DNA from 2 places in the Lactococcus taiwanensis genome. Region 1 is predicted to be linked to the other one. Evidence: predicted binding sites of a transcription regulator. Region 1 holds the regulator's gene; the other holds the start of a gene.
What was found. Region 1 encodes NrdR, which represses ribonucleotide reductase genes. Its sites were predicted from a motif close to ACACNATATATNGTGT; they were not measured.
Positions count from the first base shown of each region.

Region 2: a site for NrdR is predicted at 5,603-5,618, ahead of nrdH (glutaredoxin-like protein NrdH). Genes of this name have one in related genera too.

Region 1 covers NZ_CP070872.1:832,413-840,048, reverse strand. Annotated here, with positions in the region: gene JW886_RS04215 (Rgg/GadR/MutR family transcriptional regulator) at 1-314, opposite strand, end outside; gene der (ribosome biogenesis GTPase Der) at 426-1,736, opposite strand; gene JW886_RS04205 (pentapeptide repeat-containing protein) at 1,829-2,455, opposite strand; gene JW886_RS04200 (NADPH-dependent oxidoreductase) at 2,452-3,174, opposite strand; gene dnaI (primosomal protein DnaI) at 3,167-4,048, opposite strand; gene JW886_RS04190 (DnaD domain protein) at 4,139-5,332, opposite strand; gene nrdR (transcriptional regulator NrdR) at 5,391-5,837, opposite strand; gene trmB (tRNA (guanosine(46)-N7)-methyltransferase TrmB) at 5,912-6,568, opposite strand; gene JW886_RS04175 (phosphotransferase family protein) at 6,754-7,527, opposite strand; gene JW886_RS04170 (Veg family protein) at 7,575-7,636, opposite strand, start outside.
Region 2 covers NZ_CP070872.1:1,032,080-1,039,715, forward strand. Annotated here, with positions in the region: gene ftsE (cell division ATP-binding protein FtsE) at 1-339, shown strand, start outside; gene ftsX (permease-like cell division protein FtsX) at 332-1,267, shown strand; gene nrdF (class 1b ribonucleoside-diphosphate reductase subunit beta) at 1,444-2,421, opposite strand; gene nrdE (class 1b ribonucleoside-diphosphate reductase subunit alpha) at 2,554-4,722, opposite strand; gene nrdI (class Ib ribonucleoside-diphosphate reductase assembly flavoprotein NrdI) at 4,865-5,287, opposite strand; gene nrdH (glutaredoxin-like protein NrdH) at 5,289-5,507, opposite strand; gene plsY (glycerol-3-phosphate 1-O-acyltransferase PlsY) at 5,660-6,298, opposite strand; gene parE (DNA topoisomerase IV subunit B) at 6,506-7,636, shown strand, end outside.

The DNA of each region.
Region 1 (7,636 bases):
TCTTGTGAGACATAGTTCTCATAGATGTTTTGCAATACTTTTGTATTATTGGCATAATAAGCATGCTCAATATCAGTAAAAAGGCTGATATAATCATCTTGCTGCCCGTCATTAATAATAAGACTATAATCGTATAAGGAAGTGTTCATTTTTTGCAGCGCAAAATCTAAGCGGTCAAAGCCAATCATGCTTTTACCATTTTCAAAGTTGGAGAGAGCAGCTTTAGAAATGCCTAAGTCTTTAAAATCTGAGAGGGAGAGGGCATGTTGAATGCGGAGATTATGAAAGGTTTTTCCATATCTAGCGTAAACCATAGCATCACACTTTCTATCATTTGAATTTAGTCCTATTATATTTCAGTTTGTAATGAAAAGCAACTCTCATGATATCCTTTTGTATAAAAAAAGACACCCGAAGGTGCTTTCTTATTTACGCTTACGTGCGATTAAATGAATTGGTGTCCCTTCAAAGACGAAGGCCTTACGAATTTGATTTTCTAAAAATCGAAGGTAAGAGAAGTGCATCAGCTCTTCTTCGTTAACGAAGACAACAAAAGTTGGCGGTTTAATCGCTACTTGAGTCGCATAGAAAATCTTCAATCGTTTTCCTTTATCAGTCGGTGTAGGGTTGATCGCTACGGCATCCATAATGACGTCATTCAAAACAGAACTTGAAATGCGCAGGTTTTGAGCATGATGGATTTCTTTAATCATATCTGGTAATTTGTTAAGTCGTTGACCAGTTTTTGCTGAGACGTAGACAATCGGTGCATAATCTAAGAATTTGAACTTGGTACGAATTTCAAGCTCAAAGTTTTTCATAGTATCGTTATCTTTCTCTAAAGTATCCCATTTGTTGACAACAATAAGGATCCCTTTACCGGCTTCATGGGCAAATCCAGCAATCCGCATATCATATTCACGGATACCTTCTTCAGCATTAATGACCATTAAGACAATATCAGAGCGGTCAATAGCACGCATGGCACGCATGACTGAATACTTTTCAGTATTCTCGTAAATCTTCCCTGATTTACGCATTCCTGCTGTGTCAATCATGACAAATTCTTGGCCTTCACTGTCGGTAAAGTGGGTGTCAATCGCATCACGGGTTGTTCCAGCTATAGGACTGGCAATAACACGATCTTCACCAAGAATAGCATTGATAAGGGAGGATTTTCCGACATTTGGTCGACCGATCAGACTGAATTTGATGACATCTTCATTTTCTTCTTCCACTTCTTGTGGCAGGCTTTGGACAATAGCATCCAATACATCCCCTGTCCCAATCCCGTGAACTGCGGAAACGGGGTAAGGATCGCCCAAACCTAACGAATAAAATTCGAAAATTTCCATGCGACGCTCAGGATTATCCACCTTATTGACAACAAGGATGACGGGTTTATCTGTCCGGTAAAGAATGTTTGCTACGGCTTCATCCGCATCTGTAATACCCGTTTCCCCATCAACAACAGCGATGATGACATCGGCTTCGTTCATAGCGATTTCAGCTTGAGCTCTGATTTCAGTCATGAAGGGTTCATCAGAGAGTTCAATCCCTCCTGTGTCAATGATGTTAAATTTACGGGTTAACCATTCACCAGTGGCATAGATCCGGTCACGGGTTACTCCGGGAATATCTTCAACAATTGAGATACGCTCTCCGGCAATACGGTTGAAAATCGTTGATTTGCCGACATTTGGACGGCCAACGATGGCTACAGTTGGTAAACTCATTTTTATTTCTCTCTTTCAATGCTCCCTTCAGTAGCAAAGACAGAAGGGGAATGGAAGTCCTCGCTTGATTGCGGGCTTCTTTTTAGGATCATTTAAACAATCTCGATGCCAAACAAACTGGTAAAAAAGGGAGATTGGCTCAGATTAATTTTGATATTTTTAGCTAAGTGTGGCGTAAGTTCTAAGGTTTCAAAGTGATTGGATGAAAAATCTATTCCCGACAAGTCGGTTTCCCAAAAATTAGCTGCATTTAGTTGATTATGCAGCATGTCAACTCTTTTGAACGTACAGGCAGTGAAGAAGGTTTCGGTGGCTTCGTTCTCTAGAAAACGTACATTTTTTAAAGTGCTTCCTGAAAAATTAGCATAACGCAACAGATTCTCAGTAAACTGAACCTCTTGAAAATGCGCCCCTGTAAAGTCTGTACCCAACAATTTGGAGGACTGAAAATGACAGCGGTAGAAGCCAACTTTTGCCAGAGAAAGGTTGGACAGGTCACATTTTTCAAAAAGGCAATCTGTAAACTCACTGACCGCTCCGTCAGTAAATTCAAAGGTTGTATTTTTGAAATGACAAGCTGAAAAGAGAGTCCGTGTCGATAGCTTTAAATTTTCCCCGCTAAATTGAGCTTGATAAATCTCACCATCCGCAAAGTCTTGCTGACTGACGGGTTGATAAGCGAGGGGAAGTTTTGGCGCGTTGATTTTCATGGGTTTCACAATAATTTTTTTGCCTTTAGATTTTCAGTAGATGAAGGAATTTCGGGTTTGCCCCACTGTTCCACTACACGTTCTGACCATTTGTTAAGCCGACGCGTACCCGCGTATTCTTCTTGTATTTGGTCAAATTGTTTTATCGCTTGTTCATCCTGCTCTATGTACCGCTCAGGAAAAGCGATGCTTTCTAATGGAAAACGTGGTTTCACTTTATTTAACCGTGCAGCCTTGCCTATCGCAATTCCAAAAATTGGATAAGTGTAGTCAGGTAAGTCAAGTACTTCTGAAATTTGTGCCGATTGGTCACGAATCAAGCCAACCATCACCCCATTATAGCCCAGAGATTCCGCTGCCAAAAGAACATTTTGCCCCGCAGTTGCTGCGTCAACAGAAGAGATGAGCAAACTTTCGATCCCTGCGGGTTGAAAGGTTGCTCCGTGGAGTTGCACTGCTTTTTCTGCGCGATTGAGGTCGCCAACAAAAACCAGATAGGCTGCACAATTTTTAATTGCTTTTTGGGGCTGGTACTGATAAATCGCGTCTTTTTGTGCTTGGGACTGCACCACTATAATCGAATACGATTGAAAATTTTTCCAAGTGGAGGCCATTTGACCAGCTTTTAGGATGGTTTGTAACTCTTCTTTACTGATGGCTTCGTCAGTAAAGTTTCTGACTGATGTATGGTTCATCATTAAATCAATGGTTTCATTTATTTCAGTCATGGCGTCTATTTTCTCCTTCTAGTCGCATTTCTTGAGCTAAATATTTTATCCGTTCCATAACTCGCTTGGCAGGCCAAACCTCTTCAGCCTTTCTTGTTTCGGCCAAGTGCTGCTCCAGTTCATCCATTTTCAAATTGGAGGTGAAAAAGGTAGGGAGATTTTCTTGCATCCGATGTTGTAAGATGACTTGTAGTATACTATCTCGAACCCAGGCATTATTTTGCTCTGCCCCAATATCATCCAAAACCAAGACAGGACTGACTTTAATTTCATTAACCCAAACCTTCGCATTGTCAAAATCTAGGTCTGAGATGAACGTTGGATAATGAAGTAAAGTAGTCGAAATGCCTTTTTTTGCAAGTTCATTGGCCATCGCCCCTAACATAAAGGATTTACCTACACCAAAATCACCGTAGAGGTAAAGACCTTTTCGTTCAGGATAGTTGGTAATAAAATCCACCAAAGTCTGATAAGGCTCAATGCGTTGAACATCGTCCAAGGCGATATCAGCTAAGGTCACTTGTTTAAGTTCTTTAGGAAGGCCAATTACATTGACACGTCGCAACAAATTTTGAGCCGCTTGTTGTTGAGCAAGCTCAGCTGTGGTTTGATAAGAAACATCGGCATAGCCGTGATTCATGATGAGCACAGGCTCGTAGCCATCTGCAGCTCGTTTTTCTCCCAACTCAAACTTTTCTTTTTCCCGAACGTACTCATAAAATTTTGAATAAGAGCGTTGGATCTCATCTGAACTCATGTGGTGCTCAGCAATGAAGGCTTGCACATCAGAATTCTTCAGGACTTCTGCTACTAATTTTTCAAAGTTTTCACGAATATCGTGGCGCTTACCCAAAATATCACCGATAGATTCCATCGTCTTGTGCTCCTTTTTTACTGTTTATTGCTCCGAGTGATCAGGCATCATAGCCTGAGAAAATCCTTACGCATCAGCTATTTTGCTGACTTACTCTGTCTCACCTTTTAATTTTTTGAGTGATTCCAGTCGAATTTTTTCAAGTTTTGCCAATTGTTCTTGGCTTGTTTTGTTTTCATAGTTGGGATTAGACCATTTGGGAGCTTCTTTTTTAAGTTTTGCTGGGCGTTTGGCCGCCTGAGCTGCTGCTGCTTGCGCAGCTTTTGCTTTTGCCCCTTCATTGCGTTCCATAATACGCTCCACCGCTTTTTCTGCAGTAAAGACTTTGTTGCGCATCCAGTCATTAGCTAATGTATTCACAAAACTTGACGATAAGGTGGCATTTTTTTGTTGCACCAATACATAATGAATCAGGATATTTTGCACCTCAGGCACAAGATTTTGCCGTGAAAGATGAGCAAGAATCTTCCGTTCATCATTACTTACAAAGCCACCAGCCTGGGCTTTAATTTGTTTAAGGAAAGCTTCTGGCTCATGAGCTTTACTGGTCACAATCAAGTCAGCAAAAGCTTTTGGAAATTCTGAAAGGGGACGTTGAGGCTCATGTGTTGCCGAGAGGCGATGTGTTAGTTGACTAACATTTAAAGACTTATCAGCATTGGCGGTCTGCTCTGCTAATTTGAACAACTCATACCAATTAAGTTCAAATTTTTCGGCGAGAGCATAAAGGGCTAGCACTTCTTTATTTTCATCATTAAAATGCAAACCTTGGCGCGTCATTAAACTCTGAAAAGCACCCATATCAAAGTTATTATTGGCATGAGCACCTTGTCCTTGAGGTTCATCAGGTTGGTTGAATGAAACTTTGTAGATTTCATGAAATTTCTTAGAAATCTCTTTCCCTTTGGGCTCTATTGTTTTAGAAAGGCCAGAAACGCGATTTTCACCAATTTTAGAAATCAAAAGTTGACGATAAAACTCATCAGCTAAAAACTCTTCAAAATTAAGAGGGCTTTCTACCTTAAAGTAAAGCCGCGTGTGGTCATCGTAGACATGAACCAAGCTAAGTCCCGTTAATTTATTTAAGGCCTCAACAAAGGGGTTCAAACCAATATTAAGATATTCTAGAAAATGAGAAATACGTCCTGTGGAGAAACTCAACATCAATTGATAAAGGGCAAAGGCATCAGTACCAATAATGGGTAAATAGAGCAGTCGAAAAGTCTCCGCATCAAAGCTTGTTTTGCCACGATTGACCATCGTAAATGAATCTCCTGCTCTCATTTCTACCTCATTTTTTCATTTTTAAAAATTTTAGGCTACTTACAGCCTGGTCAGTAACTTATTTGTTGGTAATATTTTTTAAAAGTTCTTCTAATTCACTGACGTCTTTGAAAGAACGGTAAACACTTGCAAAGCGGATATAGGTGATGTCATCAAGTTTTGCTAATTCCTCCATTACAAATTCACCAATGGTGTCAGATTGAACTTCATTACTGTCAAGTTGGCGGATTTTGCGTTCTACATTAGCGACGACCTGTTCAATATCTTCACTCGAAACAGGACGCTTATAAGCTGAACGAACCAAGCCACGCACGATTTTATCACGGTTAAAAGGTTCACGCTTATCATCTTTTTTAATGACTAAAAGGGGCATTTCTTCAATTCGCTCAAAAGTCGTAAAGCGAAAACCGCAAGATTCACAGACCCGGCGACGACGGATTGCTTCTTCAGCCTGTCTAGAATCCACTACTTTTGAATCCTCAGAAGAACACTTCGGACATCTCATATCTATTCTCCTTTAATCTCTTCAACTCAACTATGAGTTTTAAACTTACCATATTTTACTGATCAAGCTGTCATTTAATCATTTTTCTTTTTAAATTTTGCTTCTAGACGATAAATCACTTGTCCTTTTTGTGAAAATTTCTTTTCATATTCAGTCATTACATTCAGCGGAGCAAATTCTTCATCTTGATGCAAATCTAACCAGACTTTTTTGAGTTCCATGCCATAGTTTGCGAGAGAAACTAGAGAATATTCAAAGAGTCCTCGGTTATCTGTTTTAAAATGAATCTCCCCTTCGGAACGTAAAATCTTTTCATAAGTTTCTAAGAAAGACTTGTAAGTCAAGCGACGTTTTTCATGTCGCGCTTTAGGCCAAGGATCAGAAAAGTTCAAGTAGACTTGATCAATCTCTCCTTCTTCAAAATACTCACTTAAAGCGGCCCCATCGACTAACATCATCTGAACATTTGGTAAACCAGCTTCAATCGCTTTATCCAGTGCATAGGATAAAACAGACAACTGCATGTCTATTGCTATGTAGTTAATCTCTGGATGCAAAGCTGCCATTCCTGTGATGAAGGCTCCTTTGCCACATCCCACCTCAATATGAATCGGGTGATTATTTCCAAAACGTTCAGACCAACGTCCTTTAAAGTCGGCTGGATTCTCAACAACAATATGTGCGTTTTCGGCAAGCATTTCGCCTGCCCCTTTTCGATTTCTGACGCGCATTTTTACCTCTATTTAATTTATTTTTACTGACGAAGCTGTCAGTAGCTTATTGCACTTCGAGTTGGCTGACCAATCAGTCAGTTCATTCTGCAAACTTATGGGAATGGCTTTTAGAAAAATTTTATCATTTTTAAGTTTCTTCTATAAGCCAAAAAATAGGAAGGTCCACTCCCTAGCCTATTTTTCTAAAATAATTCACAAAAATTCCGGAGCCCTAAAATTTCCTGATTGACCTCTTTCATCTTTCCTCGCGAGAGGTATTCAGAGATTTGGCGCAGAAAAGATAATTTCCCATACCAAGCTACTTTGTCCATAATATCTGAACGAGGACGTACACCTGATGTCATTAACCACAAACTCCAGTTCGTAGGTTTGATATAGTGTGAAAGGACATGAGCCATATCCACCATGGAATCTGATAAAAAGACGGTGTCCCAATCTACCAGGTAGATTTTACCTGAAGTATCATCGACTAACCAGTTTTTATGATTGACGTCTCCGTGAACCACAACAACTTCATCCTCATGTAATTCAGGGATTTCGCCCCTCATTTCTTCGATGATTTGCGTCAAAAAGTGATTGGTCTGCAAAGCTTCCGTACTTTTTACGCACTCTTCCAAAAGTTGTTTTGGAAAAATAACTTGGCTTCCTAATTTTTTATAGGACTCCACTAATTTTTTTGAATCATGAAGATGGGCCAAGATGTGATTAATCTGCCGATCATCCATATCTTCTGGATTAAGGGTATGCCCATCAATCCAAGGTTGGGCAGACAAGGTATCTCCTTCGGCAGTACGCTTAGTCCATAGAACTTTTGGCGTAATTCCTTCCAGATAAATGCTCGGCAAAAAAGGACTGCCGTTTTTTTTAATAAAAACGCGTTCTTGATCGCTCTTTCCTGAAAAAGCATTCCCTGAACCACCCTTAACAGGGGTCATATCCCAGTTTGCCGTCATCAACCTTGTCTCCTCCTTCCTTTATTGTGAATCATTAATCTGCTTTAAGTTTATGCGTTTGGATAGTGTATTAAAATCGTTTGTGTCAAAATATCTGCATATTGATATGATT
Region 2 (7,636 bases), 200 kb from region 1:
CGCGTTAACGAGGTCCTTGATCTTGTCGGTTTAAAACATAAGATACGGTCATTTCCAAATGAACTTTCAGGTGGAGAACAACAGCGTGTAGCGATTGCCAGATCTATTGCTAATGCACCAAAAGTATTGATTGCCGATGAGCCAACGGGGAACCTAGACCCTGAAAATTCATGGGAAATCATGAACTTGCTTGAAAAAATCAATCTTCAAGGGACGACCATTTTGATGGCGACCCACAACAGCCAAATTGTTAACACATTGAAACACCGTGTTATCGCTATTGAAAACGGACGAATTGTCCGCGACCAAGAGGAAGGAGTTTACGGCTACGATGATTAGAAATTTCTTCAAGCATCTTTTGGAATCGCTCAAAAACTTAAAACGTAATGGTTGGATGACAGTTGCCGCTGTCTCATCAGTAACAATTACTTTAGTTTTGGTTGGTCTTTTCCTTTCAATTATCTTGAACACGCAAAGATTAGCAGATGGTATTCAAAACAATGTTCGGATTGTTGCCTATATGAAGTTAGACGTGCATGATCAAGAAGCAAAAATTCAAGATCCAAAAAATAGTAAAAAAATGATTGATAATTCAAATCATCTAAAGATTTATAATTCAATCAAAAAAATTCCTAATGTAGAAAAAGCTACTTTTTCAAGCAAAGAGCAACAATTGAAAGAATTGACAAAAACATTAGGAAGCACCTGGAACCTTTTCAAGGGTGATGCTAATCCACTTTACGATGCTTATATTGTTGAAGCAGACTCACCCGATCATGTGAAGAGCGTTACCGCTCAGATCAGAAAAATTTCTGGTATTGAAAGTGCAACTTATGGCGGAGCTAATACGCAAAAGATTTTCCAAATCGCCAAAGGAGTTCAGACTTGGGGAACCATTATAGCTGTTCTGTTGATTTTTGTCGCCGTCTTCTTAATCTCTAATACGATTCGAATTACGATTCTTTCACGGCAGCGTGAAATTCAAATCATGCGTTTGGTAGGAGCCAAAAATGGTTATATTCGTTGGCCATTCTTCCTAGAAGGTGCATGGGTTGGTCTGATTGGAGCGATTATTCCGAGTCTTGTAGTTGTGTGGGCTTATCGTTTAGCTTTTGTAAGCCTAACACCGAGTCTTCAGTCGCAAAAGCTTTCTATGTATGCACCTGATCAATTCATCCCTGGGATTATCGCATTGATGGCGGTGATTGGGGTCTTGATTGGTTCGTTTGGGGCCTTGCTCTCAATGCGTCGTTTCCTTAAAATCTAAAATAAAAAATACTATCTCTGATGATAGTATTTTTTATTTGTGACATTCTAAATAATTTACAACATCTTTTCCTCTTCCAGTTCAATTTCTTCTAGAAAGAAGCCTGTTGCTAAGGAGTTGCAAGTAAAAAACTACTGACCGGCCGGTCAGTAGTTATAATTTTTAAAAAGTCAAGCTTAAATCTCATAATCATCGTCAGACATGGCTTCAACTTCTCCTAATAAGTAAGAATTTCCGACTTGTGAGAAGAAGTCATGGTTAGAAGACGACGTAGAAATCCCATTCATCACTACAGGATTAACATCAGCAGCAGTGTCAGGGAAAAGTGGATCTTGTCCAAGATTCATCAAAGCTTTATTGGCATTATAGCGCAAGAAAGTTAAAACTTCCTCTGTCCAACCCACTTGGTCATAAAGTAAATGCGAATATTTTTCTTCATTTTCATAAAGTTGGTAAAGTAATTCATACATCCAGTCACGTAATTCACTTTGCTCATCTTCTGATAACTCATTAAAGCCAAGTTGGAATTTGTAGCCAATATAAGTGCCATGGACAGACTCGTCACGAATGATTAATTTAATGATTTCAGCTGAATTAATCATTTTATTATTTCCTAAATAAAGTAAAGGAGTGTAAAAACCGGAGTAGAAGAGGCATGTTTCAAGGAAAACAGAGGCCACCTTTTTTTGCAAAGCTGTACCAGATTCATAAATTTTATTAATAATTTCGGCCTTGGTTTGCATATAAACGTTGGTATCGACCCAGTCAAAAAGTTCTTCGATTTCTTTTTTGGTATTCAAAGTAGAGAAAATCGTAGAGTAAGATTTGGCGTGAACCGATTCCATAAATTGGATGTTATTGAAACAGGCAATTTCTTGAGGTGTTCTGGCATCGTGTTTAAGTACTTCCGCACCATCTACGGATTGCAGGGTATCAAGCAAGGTCAAGCCGGCAAAGGCCTTAGCAAAAGTATCTCGTTCGATTTGAGGTAATTTACGCCAGTCATCTAAGTCGTTAGAAACAGGTACGCGAGTGTCTAACCAAAATTGGCTCGTCAATTTCTCCCAAGTGTATTTGTCAATCGAATCTTCAATAGAGTTCCAGTCAATGGCGCTGTAGTAGGTCGGCACCGTCAAATTTTCAGTTTCAGACATAGTATTAAGATGTGAGCCCTGCGGTAAACAAGATGGGCTCAATTCCTTTCTCTTTTTCTTCGTATAAAATGCCAAGAAAATTTACTGACCGCTTCGTCAGTAAATTTTGTAGCAGTGGTCAGTAAATTTTCCTTAGATAACGCAACTTTCACATTGATTAGCGCCAACTTCTTCTTGATCATCAGTAAAAGTCCGTACGTAATAAATGGTTTTGATCCCTTTTTTATAGGCATAATTACGTAAGATAGACAAATCACGAGTGGTCATTTTGTTGGTAGCTGATTTCCATTCATAAAGGCCTTCAGGCAAAGTAGAGCGCATAAATAGGGTAAGGGATAAGCCTTGGTCAACATGCTCTGTGGCAGCAGCGTAGACGTCAATCACGGCGCGCATGTCTGTGTCATATGCTGATTTGTAATAAGGAATAGTTTCCGTTGAAAGACCAGCCGCTGGGTAGTAAATTTTACCGACTTTCTTTTCTTGACGTTCTTCAATTCGGTTAACAATTGGGTGAATAGAAGAAGAACAGTCATTAATATAAGAAATTGACCCATTTGGCGCAACGGCCATACGATATGAATTGTAGAGTCCAGAAGTTTTTACAGTTTCACGCAGAGCTGCCCAGTCAGCAAGACTTGGAACTTCAATCCCGTCAAACAAAGCTTGTACTTTTGGAGAGACAGCAGCAAAATAATCATGGCTGACGTATTTGTCAAAATAGCTGCCGTCAGCGTAAGCTGATTTTTCAAATGTCTTGAAAGAAGCCCCTTTTTCTTGTGCTAATTTATTGGAGGCTTTCAACGTATAGTAATTCAATAGCATGAAGTAAACGCTAGTAAATTCAACGGCTTCTTTACTATCATAATGGATTTGGTTTTGAGCTAAGAAAGAATGTAAGCCCATGGCTCCAAGTCCGATGGCATGCATTTCATCATTTCCTTTACGTACAGTAGGCACAGTGTCCAGGTTAGATGTTTCAGAAATGAAAGTTAATGCCCGAACCATTGATTCAATAGAAGGGCCAAATTCTGAACCAGAGGTCATCATGTTTAAAACGTTTGTTGAACCCAAGTTACAGGCCACATCTGTCCCCGTCACTTTGTAGGTTTGATCATCATTCAAAACAGAAGGTGTTTGAACCTGCAAAATTTCAGAACAAAGATTAGACATCGAAATCACACCATCAACCGGATTAGCTTTGTTAACGGTGTCTACATTGACGATATAAGGGTAACCAGACTCTTGTTGAAGTTTTGAGAGTTCTTGTTCAAGTTCACGAGCAGAAATTGGTGTTTTACGAATTTCTGGATTAGCTACCATGTTGTCATATTCGGCTGTAATATCCACTTCTGTAAAAGGTTTACCATAGTGTTTTTCGACGAAATAAGGTTCAAACAAGTACATTGTTTCCCCTTTTTTGACCAATTCATAAAACTTATCAGGAACGGTTACACCTAAAGACAACGTTTTGACACGTATTTTTTCATCTGCATTTTCTTTTTTAGTAGATAAAAATTCCATAATGTCCGGATGGAAGATGGACAAATAAACTACACCAGCGCCTTGACGTTGCCCTAATTGGTTAGCATAAGAAAAGCTATCTTCAAACAATTTCATGACAGGTACTACACCAGCTGCGACCCCATCATAACCTTTGATTGGTGCACCAGCCCCGCGCAAGTTTGTCAAATTGAGGCCAACTCCACCACCATTTTTGGAGAGTTGTAACGCTGAGTTGATTGTCCGACCAATGGAGTTCATATCGTCGGTCAATTGCAAAAGGAAACAAGAGACGAATTCACCCCGGCGTTTTCGACCAGCATTTAAGAAAGTTGGCGTGGCAGGCTGATAGCGACGATTGACCATTGCAAAGGCCAAGTCATGCGCTAATTTCTCATTGCCATCCGCCATATACAAAGCATTCATGAGTACACGATCTTCAAAATCTTCCAAATAAAGTGACCCATCATTATTTTTCATGGCGTACTGATTGTAAAATTTATAAGCGGCCATGAATGAATCGAAATGAAACTCAAACTGACTCAATTCTTTTCTCAGTGAGGTGATGAAGTCAAATGAATATTGCGCTAAAAAATCTGCCTCCAGATATTCTTCTTGTACAAGCCACTTGAGTTTTTCTTCATACGTCTCAGCAGTGAAACGATTTGGTGCAACGTTTTCTTTAAAAAAAGCAGTGATTGCTTCTTTATCTTTAGCCAATGGAATGGCACCATTGACGGGAATGTTAATTTCATTATTAAGCTTAAAATAGGTGACATCTTTAAGTTGTTTAAGAGACATATTACTCCTTTATTTATCAATGCGTTTCAGTTGCTACATTTTTACTGAAACTAAAATAATTAATCAATGTAAAGCTAGCTGTTAGAAAAGCAATAGCATTAAAAATGAAAGATGCTTCACGTCAAATCTGTGAAGCATAAGATCATAGTGGATTTTTAAAAGTTACTTTGGCCCCTTGATCAAGCTGTATGGCGAGTTTTTCGACCGCCTCTACATCAGCTGGCGTACCGTTAAACTCAAAGTCATATAAGAGTGGAATTTGATATTTGGCAGAAAGTTCCTTAGCTGTAAAAATATAAATTCCTGCAAAATTGCGGTTTCCTGTTCCAATGATACCACGACAAAGCTTATAGTTTTCATTATAAGCCATGAAATCAAACACAGGATCCATCACGTCAATAGACTTAGAGACGGTAGGGGATTCCTCGGCATAACTTGGTGTGATGAGAAGAAAAGGCTCAGACATCTCTAAATCATCGTCGGGTAGAATTTCAACATGAGGTAAACTGGTTTTACCTACAAAACGTCGAGTTTGCCCGGTTACACTAAAATAAACAAGTTTCATCTTAAGCCAACTTTGCTAATTCGGCAGGACGAAAACCAGAGAAAGCTACTTCTCCCTTAGTAACGACAGGAGCAGCTCTAAAGCCCATTTCGATGACTTTTTCTACAAACTCAGGTTGCTCATCAATGTTGATTTCAGTGAAGGCGACGTGATGTTCTCCGAGCCATTTTTTGACCATTTTACATTGCATGCAGTTATTTTTCGAATATACTGTAACCATTTTAGTCTCCTCAGTGGTGAGTCAAAGTTCTTTTACTTTTTCTCGAATTTTATATTCTTATTTTAGCGTAAAAAAAATACCTAGTCAAATTATATTTACTAGATATTGTGTTGAATTATGTAAAATGTGACAAGATGACACAAGATATTGTGCTATTTTTTTTGCTGGTGGGACAGGTTTAAACCAAAGGGGACAAGGGATTCAGTGTGATTTTTAATCCGGATGAGGTTACTTTTGTGTCTATAAATGATAATAATTGCTAAAACAATAACAATTAAAGAGAATAAAAGGTCATAAGAAGGTAAAATAAAACCAAAGCTTGGAAAAATCAAAATCCCCACTAATGCAGCAAGAGCTGCAACAACGCTTGAAAGGCTAATCATACTAAATAACCATAAGACAACGAAGAAGATCAGTAACAGATAAACCAGAAAAAGAGGGGTGAAACCAAGAATGACACCACCAGAGGTAGCAACAGCCTTTCCTCCTTTGAAGTGATCAAATATGGAAAAGGTATGCCCAATAACCGCCATCAACCCAAAAATAAGAGGAGAGAGCCCGTGCACATGAAAGAGGACAGGTAAAAGGGTTGCAAGTGTTCCTTTAAGAAGATCAAAAGTAAAGACGGCGATGCCCGCTTTTACCCCAAGAATCCTAAAAGTATTGGTAGTGCCAGTATTTCCTGAGCCATAATCGTGTAGGTTTTTTTTGAAAAAAAGTTGCCCTACCCACAGCCCAGCTGGTATTGCTCCTAACAGATAGCTCACAACAAGAAGTATAAAAATAATCATAAGTGCTCCAGGTCTATTTCTTTTAAAATAACATATGCTTTTAACTGTACAATTATATCATATTTTACTAAAGAAATAAGTAAATTTTTCAAAAAATGCTTACAGCAGGCTTTTGACAAAGCTTTCTGAACAAGGTACAATAAGCTAGATGAATATTTTTTGTAGCTTAACAAAGAATATGAGCTTTCAATGAGGGGAATGACAGTAATGGTAATAGATATTAATAATTATGATGATAGTGCGATTCAAGTCCTAGAGGGCTTGGATGCTGTCAGAAAACGGCCTGGTATGTACATTGGCTCAACCGATAGTACAGGCTTGCACCACATGGTTTGGGAAATTGTAGATAATGCAGTCGATGAGGCCCTTTCCGGTTTTGGAAATAAAATCCTAGTGACGATTAACAAGGATGGCAGCTTAACCGTTGAAGATGAAGGACGGGGTATGCCTGTTGGAATACACGCCAGTGGAAAACCTACCATTGAAGTTATTTTCACGATTTTGCATGCTGGTGGTAAATTTGGTCAAGGGGGTTATAAAACTTCAGGTGGACTGCATGGCGTTGGCTCGTCAGTTGTTAATGCCCTTTCTACTTGGCTAGAAGTCGAAGTCACGCGTGATGGAACGGTCTATCGGCAACGTTTCGAAAATGGCGGACACCCTGCTACTACGCTGGAAAAAATTGGCAAAGCACCCAAGTCAAAAACAGGGACAAAGGTCACCTTTATGCCCGACCCAAGTATTTTCTCGACAACAGAGTTCAAATATAATATCATCTCAGAACGCCTGAACGAATCAGCTTTCTTGCTCAAAGAAGTGACTATCGTTCTTGAAGACAAAAGAACAGATCAAAAAGAAGAATTTCATTATGAAAATGGGGTTCAGGATTTTGTCACATATCTGAATGAAGACAAAGACAGCTTGACGCCAGTGCTTTATTTCGAAGGCAAGCAAGACGGGTTTGAAGTAGAAGTGGCCATGCAATACAATGATGGTTACTCGGAAAATATCCTCTCTTTTGTTAATAATGTCCGTACCAAAGACGGTGGAACGCATGAAGCGGGCCTGAAAACTGCCATTACTAAAGCGATGAACGAATACGCCCGCAAGGTAGGCTTACTCAAGGATAAAGACAAAAATCTGGAAGGTTCAGACTATCGTGAAGGTTTGACGGCGGTGCTGTCGGTTTTGATTCCTGAAGAACACTTGCAATTTGAAGGGCAGACTAAGGACAAATTAGGCTCCCCTTTGGCTCGCCCGATTGTGGACGGTTTGGTGGCTGAAAAGCTCAGTTTCTACTTGATGGAAAATGGCGAATTGGCTCAGAATTTGATACGT